Regions from separate parts of the Priestia sp. YIM B13552 genome, predicted to be linked through region 3. Evidence: predicted binding sites of a transcription regulator. Region 3 holds the regulator's gene; each other region holds the start of a gene.
What was found. Region 3 encodes Rex, which represses fermentation and respiration genes when NADH is low (regulators of the CRP and FNR family bind a similar motif). Its sites were predicted from a motif close to TTGTGAAATATTTCACAA; they were not measured.

Region 1: ACFX40_RS16855 (ubiquinol oxidase subunit II) is a predicted target of Rex. The motif match lies at 1,443-1,460, and genes of this name have one in related genera.
Region 2: nirB (nitrite reductase large subunit NirB) is a predicted target of Rex. The motif match lies at 854-871, and genes of this name have one in related genera.
Region 4: ACFX40_RS13055 (DUF1641 domain-containing protein) is a predicted target of Rex. The motif match lies at 1,112-1,129, and genes of this name have one in related genera.

Annotation. Positions count from the first base shown of each region.
Region 1 is NZ_JBHZOU010000003.1:935,498-937,704, forward strand. Features, by position in the region: gene qoxB (cytochrome aa3 quinol oxidase subunit I) at 1-314, opposite strand, end outside; gene ACFX40_RS16855 (ubiquinol oxidase subunit II) at 316-1,254, opposite strand; gene ACFX40_RS16860 (chitobiase/beta-hexosaminidase C-terminal domain-containing protein) at 1,661-2,207, opposite strand, start outside.
Region 2 is NZ_JBHZOU010000001.1:614,458-616,664, reverse strand. Features, by position in the region: gene ACFX40_RS03115 (SGNH/GDSL hydrolase family protein) at 1-490, shown strand, start outside; gene nirB (nitrite reductase large subunit NirB) at 1,097-2,207, shown strand, end outside.
Region 3 is NZ_JBHZOU010000017.1:4,770-6,976, reverse strand. Features, by position in the region: gene tatC (twin-arginine translocase subunit TatC) at 1-496, opposite strand, end outside; gene tatA (twin-arginine translocase TatA/TatE family subunit) at 512-697, opposite strand; gene ACFX40_RS27240 (redox-sensing transcriptional repressor Rex) at 751-1,389, opposite strand; gene ACFX40_RS27235 (ABC-F family ATP-binding cassette domain-containing protein) at 1,848-2,207, shown strand, end outside.
Region 4 is NZ_JBHZOU010000003.1:183,485-185,691, reverse strand. Features, by position in the region: gene ACFX40_RS13065 (ammonium transporter) at 1-365, opposite strand, end outside; gene ACFX40_RS13060 (hypothetical protein) at 362-778, opposite strand; gene ACFX40_RS13055 (DUF1641 domain-containing protein) at 1,208-1,660, shown strand; gene ACFX40_RS13050 (NAD(P)/FAD-dependent oxidoreductase) at 1,694-2,207, shown strand, end outside.

The sequences.
Region 1 (2,207 bases), on a different contig from region 3:
GTAGTAAAAATTTCGTTGTAATGATTAGAATCTAGAAAATGCCACTGAGGGAATGCTAGTTGAATACGCATTAATAGTGCATCTACTCCGCCTCGAAACAGCATTAATAATGAAGAAAGCATATACATAATTCCAATTTTTTTATGATCGACCGTTGTAAGCCACTCACGCCATAGCCACTTCCACTTTTTAAGATACGTAAGAACAAAAATAATACCGGCTAGTGTTAACAAAATGGCAACATCTGCTCCATAAATCATCGGTTCTCCTGTCACAAAAAAATGAGATGAAAAATCTTTTAATTTGTCTAACAACTTAGTTTCCTCCTTCCTGGTGCTCGTGCTGTGCATGTACTTGTTCTTCAGAAGCCACATTCATAGTCTTCATGTCTTCATTTTTCATATGGTGATGCTGACTATAATATTGACCACCGTTTTTAATGACAATTTCTTGAAATAAGCCTTTAGGAATGGTAGAATACGATTTTTCTAGAGAAAGACCTTGTTTGGCAAGACTGTTATAATCAGCTTTTGTTAAAGCTGGTGATGTTTCTTTCACTTGCTTTACCCACTGATTAAATTCTTTTGTCGATGTAGATTTAACTTTAAAATTCATATGAGCGAATCCTTCACCCGTAAAATTCGCACCCGAACCAAAATATTCTCCCTTGTGATCAGCTTGCAGCCAAAGCCCCATTGCCATTCCCGGCATGGTATATAATTGTCCTCCCAGCTCCGGTACCCAAAAAGAATTCATAGGTGCATCTGACGTTAGCACGAATTGAACGGGCACATCTTTTGGAATGTTGACATAGTTCACTGTCGCAATATCTTGATCCGGATATTGAAATAACCATTTCCAGTCAAGAGACGTTACTTCAATCGTTAGCGGCTTTACATCTTTTTGCGGCGGATCTACTAAGTCATACGTTGTTCTGGCCGTAGCGAAACCTAAAATACCAATAATAATAATGGGGATGCCCCACCAAATAAATTCAAGACGCTTGCTATCGTCCCAGTCTGGCCGATACGGAGCCTTGTTTCCAGGCTTATCACGGTAGCGTAAAACGATATACACAAGCAGACCTAAAACAGGAATAACAACAATTGTGCATAAAATTATCGAAAAAATAATTAACTGGTATTCTTTTTGAGCCACCGCCCCCTGCGGGTTTAAAATCAAATAACGACTATCACAGCCTGCTAAAAAAATTGTGATGAATACGGAGAGAATGATTAACTTGCTAATATGCATTGATTTTTGCTTTCTCACCTAAGTTCAGGCTCCCTTCCTCTAAATCTCTGTACATAATAATGGTATATAAACGTTCATATTAGAGAAGCATTTCAACAGATCAAAAGGCTAAAAACCTCCTAACATATTGAAGTTTGTCATGACATATTGCTTACTCCTAAAAAATTATCATGTTGCGTTGTTAAAGGGTGTGATATTTATCACACTTGAAGCGATTTTTATCTAGTTTAAATGGCTTTACCATAATTTCGTCACATATTTGGTTAAATGTGGTGTGTAATAGGAGGGTCAGCATTGCCTTGTGACTAGCCTAATGAAAGCAAAAAACTCTTCCAGTTTTTATTAACTGAAAGAGTTTTTCATAAGTATTAGATGAAGTATTGAGCTTTAACATTTACTGATTTGCTTATTTGACCTGCCGAAACGTCCAATCAATCATTTTCTGATTTTGATACGTGGGAACCCATGAAGCATGATCATACTTTAATTCTTTAGGATATTCCGTATATAGTGGATGCCCCCCAGCTTTCTTTATAACCTCTATTATATTCCTTGAATAGGTAACAGGAATAACAGAATCGTCTTCAGCATGAAATGTCCATATTGGTTTGTGGGTAAGAAGGTGCGCTTTAGCTGGATTGGCTCCTCCCGCTATTGGAACCATAGCAGCAAACAAATTAGGGTGTTCTATATTTAAGTTAAATGTGCCAAACCCTCCCTGAGATAGTCCTGTAGAATAAAGGCGATTACTATCTATATTGTAGGCTTTTCTTACACTTTGTAGAATTTCATAAGCCGTTTTTAAATCCTCTGATGTTTCGAATACTTTTGCTAAGTCGACTTTGTTGTTATCGTCTCTTGTAACGGTAAAGCCTCCGCTTGGTACATTACGAGCTTGAGGAGCTAAAACAAAAGCGGGGTGATTTCGTTGATTTTCTGGTGAAGCCCAAACG
Region 2 (2,207 bases), on a different contig from region 3:
AGCAGGGTGGCCTCAGCAGTTAAAAAAAGAGCTAGCAGCTACATATGGAAGTGATGTATTTACGGTTAAAACACTTTCATACGGTAACGGGACAACGGATGAGCTTTTATCCTCACATATTGCCGATCAAATTGATCAGCTTCAGCCAAACATTATTCTGTTTGAAGCACCTCTTAAAAATGATTATCAGCATCTTACGCTAGATGAGACGCTTGAAAATACAGACAAGCTGATTCATCAGCTCAAAGACTTGAAAAAAACCCTTATGATTCAGCCGTCACAGCCATATATTTCACAAACCGAGTCCTATGAAGAAGGGGTAGAAGCGATCAGGGGAGTCTCTGAAGCAAACTGGGTATATTATATGAATCACTCGCTCATTTGGCCGTTTCATTTAGGAGAGTATATAAATAAAGACAGCGGGGATTTAACGAAAAAAGGAAACGAAGTGTGGGGAGAGTACGTTGTGAATTGGTTTACGGGAAAATAAAAAACAAGCCCTATTTCAAAAGAAATAGGGCTTGTTTTTTATAATTTTATTAGATTATGACTTTTCCTCGTTTTATAGTAGTAGCTTTTTGTATCTCTACACTTATAAAGCTTAAAGCCAAAGATCTCTAAAGGAGTCCAAAGTTTTTTAATGTTTACGAGTGGCATTTTAATTCTCCGTTCTGTTCTTTATAAAGGTCTATATATTCATTATAAAGAATACAAGAGTAATAGTAAATACTATAAAGAACGGTTTATTTAAAAAATTCTTTATAAAGAATTTTCAAGGTTTTTATTTTTGCTTATCAACATTCAGGAGTGATTTTTATCATAGCCCAAGTTATTTATTCTTGCTAAATTAATGTTGTGAAAAACATCACAAAATAAATTGTAAAGGATGATCCAAATTAAAACGTAATTAGATCACTTATTTTTTTTGCTTGCTGTTAAAGCAATGGAATCGCATACATACCATAACAGTGTTAGATAACCTAACACATAAGTTGAACGATTCAGAAAATTCATATATCTTAAATGTATCTTTAAAGATGCATAGGAAATATATCTTTGGAACAAGCAGGTATAGACGCCAGGGGAGGAATGGAAGATGCAAAAAAAGAAACTCGTATTGATTGGAAATGGAATGGCTGGAGTTCGAGCGATTGAAGAAGTATTGAAGGTTTCAAGCGAAGCGTTTGAAATTACGATTTTCGGAAGCGAGCCTCATCCAAACTATAATCGTATTTTACTATCAAAAGTGCTGCAAGGAGATACGAATGTTGAAGACATTACGTTAAACGATTGGAACTGGTATCAAGAAAACAATATTACATTATATACGGGCGAAACGGTTACTAGTATCGATTCAGTGAAAAAAGAAGTAGCGACAAACAGCGGCAGAGTAGAATCGTATGATGAGTTGATTTTAGCAACGGGCTCTCTTCCTTTTATTCTTCCGATTCCAGGGTCTGATAAAAAAGGAGTTACGGCTTTTCGAGATATAAAAGACACGGATGAAATGCTTCAGGCTTCTCAGCAGTATAAAAAAGCAGCGGTTATTGGAGGCGGACTGCTTGGATTAGAAGCAGCGCGCGGACTGTTAAATTTGGGAATGGACGTATCTGTCATTCATTTAGCTCCGTATTTAATGGAACGTCAGCTTGATCCAACAGCCGGCAAATTGCTTCAAAACGAATTAGAAAAACAAGGCATGAAGTTTTTGCTTGAAAAACAAACCGCAGAAATCGTCGGCGATGAGCGAGTTGAAGGGTTATCTTTTAAAGATGGGACGTTTTTAGACGCTGATTTAGTCGTGATGGCGGTTGGAATTAAGCCAAATGTTCAGCTTGCAAAAGAAGCGGGACTTAACGTAAACCGAGGAATTGTTGTAAATGACTATATGCAAACGGATATTCCAAACATCTACGCGGTTGGAGAATGTGCAGAGCATAGAGGAATGGTATACGGACTGGTGGCACCTCTGTATGAACAAGGAAAAGCATTAGCAAAAGCGATTTGCGGTGCAGAAAAAGTCCCTTATGAAGGATCGGTTTTATCCACGCAGCTAAAAGTATCAGGTGTTGAAGTATTCTCAGCAGGAGACTTCACGGAAGATGAAGAGAAAAAAGCGATCAAAGTGTTCGATGAACAAGACGGCATTTATAAAAAGCTTGTTTTGCGAGGCAATCAAATTGTAGGAGCCGTTCTTTTTGGAGACA
Region 3 (2,207 bases):
ACAACAGCCCAAAAGGCAGTGTGAGCTGCATTAAAAAAGAAAAGTATTCATTAATGCCAATCACTTGGTTTACATTCAGCTCATCAGAAACGCGCGTCATAAAATCGACGACAAATGGAAACAACACAAAATAAGAAAAAGAGACACCGCCGATAAAGAGAAAAATGGAAACAGGAATATATCCAAGCGTTACCTTCCGCTCTTTTTCATATAAACCAGGACTAATAAATGCCCAAAGTTGATACAGTGCAACAGGAGCTGCAAGTACACAGCCGATAATAACAGCAAACTGCATATAAATCTTAACTGGATCTGTTAGCCTAAATGCATTCATCGTTAAATTTTTTGCCTCATCAGCATGCTGTAAATAGACAATAACTTTATCCGCTATAAAAAAGCCGCCAATTGTGGCAATGACAAAGAAAAATAAAACAATTAAAATGCGTTTTCGCAGCTCTCCTATATGATCATATATTGACATTTCTTGTTCGGTCATACTATGATCACCCTTTTACTCTTTGTCATCTACTTGACGCTGTTTATCTTTTTCACGATCTTCTGAGGCACCGCTAGCGGCATGCTTAAACTCTCTAAGCGTTTGCCCAACTGATCTTCCTAGCTCCGGTAACCGTTTCGGTCCAAAAATAAGCAGTGCTACAATCGCAATAATAATCCAACTGCCTGCTCCAATCCCCATATTCCCACTCTCCTTATTAATTTAGACTTAAGGAAATCGTAACACAGTCCATCTTATTCAACAGGATAATTTTTCAAAAAGTAGACAAGCGACTGTAATTCTACAGCCAGATCAATATGATGCAGTCGAATCTCATCCGGTACGTTTAAGCGTGCAGGAGTGAAGTTTAGAATCCCTTTAATTCCGCAATTCACTAAACGATCGGTAATTTGCTGAGCCACAGTGGCAGGAACGGTTAAAATCGCCACTGAGATATCATCACTCATATAATCTTCCAATTGGTCAAGGTGATAAACCGGCACGTCGCCTACTTTTGTACCGACTTTATCTTCTATCACATCAAAAGCGCACTCAATTTTGGTGTTATTATTTTTAATAAAATTATAATTTAAAAAGGCCGTTCCCAGATTCCCTACGCCAATAAGTGCTACTTTCGTTACTTCATCTTGGTCTAACGTTTTACGGAAAAATGTAAGTAAATAATTCACATTGTAGCCGTATCCCTTTTTCCCTAATGCTCCAAAGTAAGAAAAATCCCGGCGAATAGTAGCAGAATCAACTTTCACTGCCTCACTTAACTCCGCTGACGAAACACGCTGTTTACCAGAAGCATGCAAGTTTTTTAAAAAACGATAATAAAGCGGCAATCGTTTAGCCGTTGCTTGTGGTATTTTTAATTGTTCAGTGTTCACGTTGTACCCCCTCAGTTCATGTATGTCATTACTAACATTTTCAAGTCATATTGCATTACCTTTCACAAAGCATCAACCGCTTTGAGGTAGCGCTTCCAATTCTCTCTCTTTTCTCTTGTTTTATATATACTCCGCTTCGCACCCCGACGGCTTTTGTCTATCCAGCACTACTTAAAGTCGGTAGCTAGAACGAAGTAATTAGCTCTTCAAAGGATCCGTTTGTTAGTCATGACGGGTTTTCTACATCCATCATATATAAGTTCAGAGATGCACTTATCTCTTATTTTAACATAGTATCCTGTATAAAATGTGCAGGTAAAATCATTTTATTTCATGAATCAAAACATTCGCTTCATCATTTGTCCTTGTCTCTCTACAAATTACAAACGCTTGTAGGAAGAACTTGTAGTTGAAAATATGTTAAAATACACTATGGATATACTACTAGAGGTGAAAAAATGATTATTCTACAATTGAACGGTATTACAAAATACTATGGGGCAGAACCCATTTTATCGAATATAAAGTTAGAAGTACAATCAAAAGACCGCATTGCCCTAGTGGGACGAAACGGTGCTGGTAAATCAACTTTATTAAAAATTATTGCTGAGCAGCTTTCTTATGACAGCGGAGAAATTATTAAACCTAAAGGTGTTTCCATTGATTATATGGGACAAGATACAGTTCTTGAGTCAACACTCTCCATATGGGAAGAAATGATGACGGTCTTTGCTCCGTTAAAGAAGATGGAAAAAGAATTACGTACGCTTGAAACGAAGATGGGCGATCCAGACATTTTTAATGATTCAGTTCAATAC
Region 4 (2,207 bases), on a different contig from region 3:
CGTTCTGCTACCGCTCCAGAAACGATAGAAATGACCGCAATAACAAACGCACATTGAAACAGCCAAAACGTTTCAAGCCCAATTGGAATGTCAAGGTGCGATAAATTACCCGAGAGCGCAAAACCGCTTTTACCGACAACTCCACCTAAATCATCGCCGTACATTAATCCAAAACCAATTAAATAGAAACAAAGCGTTCCTATTGTAATATCAGCGAATACTTTCATAATAATATTCACGCTATTTTTATAGCGGACAAAACCTGCCTCTAGCAAGGCAAAGCCGCCTTCCATTAACAAAATCATCGCGGCTGTTAATACAACCCACGTTGTATTTATACCTAAACTTAGTTCATTAACACTCATATCCCAACGCCTCCACTGCTTTTTAATCGTTTTATTTCTTGTACAATAGCAGGCGAAAGCGTAATTTCACTTGTTTCTTCATTTTCCGCTTTTATTAATTCAAGAACTTCATGAAGTTCTCGCATTTGTGCTTTAAGGTGATCAATTTTTTTAAAGCGCTCCTTTACGTATACCATATACTCGACCGCTTGATGCTGACTTAAAGGACGCCCGGTAAAAAATTTACGAAACGGTGATAGTGATTGATACCAAGCTTCTTCAGCACGTTTCTTCTCTTCGTATTTACTAATTTTCGTTTTTATATCTTCTATTTCTTGTGCTTTAGCTTCTTTTAACTTCATTATAAATTCAATTAATTTTAATTGAGGCAACGTAATGACCACATTATGATAAAGTTCATCCACTATAACCATGTTATATCTCCTTACATAAGATGTTATATTTTGATTATATGTAGAACACTATAGTAAGTCAATGTAATTTTTTGAAAACTCTTTAAATAGTAAATGCGCCCTATCTTTTTAATACTTATAGAATATTAAGTTCGTATGTGTTGAAATATGACGTTATTTGTTTTATCGTAGGAAGAGGAATCATGTTAGTTCCCTATTTTAATTTTATTTACCTAGGCAATTATTCGTTTTATTTTTTATAAACTTTTATTAAACAAAGGGTTACGAGGTTCTTCACTTATTTTTTCAACGAAATGAGTTGATTTTATCTCGTATTAAAATTAAAATAGAATTATGTGCAAGATTTCACAACTTCACAATGTAGTTTGAAAGTCTAGCAGATAACTAGGAACTACATATGCAACAGTATCCAGCAAAGGAGGACTTTTCATGTCTCAATCAACTATTCAAAAATCAGCTGCAGAGGAAAATGCTGCTGTACAAACAGAAGCGGCAGTTAACAAAGGTCAAGCGGATGTGTTAGATCAATTGTTAAAGCCTGAAGTACAAGAAGCTCTTACTGTTCTTGTAGATAATTTACCAAAATTATCTGAAATGGTAACGGTGCTTACAAAAACTTACGACGTTGCGCAATCATTATTAACTGACGACGTATTAAAAGAAGATCTACTTGGTGGAGTAAAAGAATTTATCGAGCCGGTAGAAGGAACAGTAAAAGGTCTTGCAGCTACTGCAATCGAAGCAAACGATCGTGCAGAAGCAAATGCTTCTAATTCAATCGGTTTATTCGGTTTATTACGCATGCTTAAAGATCCACAAGCTCAAAAACTATTCCGCTTTGCACAAGCGTATTTAGACATTACAAACGAAAAACAAAAATAATTTTCATTAAAAAGTGTGGACGGAGGATCGACTATGTCAAAACATATTTTAATTTTAGGCGGCGGTTACGGTGGTTTATTAACTGCAATGACAGCTCGCCAACACCTAAGTGCGGATGAAGCAAAAATTACAGTAGTGAACCGTTTTGCTACTCACCAAATCATTACAGAATTACACCGTCTAGCTGTAGGCGGCGTTTCTGAACAAGCGGTAGCTTTACCACTTGATAAATTACTTAAAAACTACAACGTTGATTTAAAAATTGCAACGGTAAAAGAAATCTCACCAGATCAACGTGAAGTATCTCTTGAAGATGGTACAAAATTAAGCTACGACTACCTTGTTACAGCTTTAGGTAGTGAAACTGCTTACTTCGGTATCCCTGGTTTAGAAGAGCACAGCTTCGTTCTTAAATCAGTAAATGATGCAAACCGTTTACGTGCACACGTAGAAGCTTGTATCGCTGAATACAGCAAAACAAAAAATAAAGCTGACGGTACAATCGTAGTTGGCGGCGGCGGATTAACAGGTATCGAACTTGTTGGTG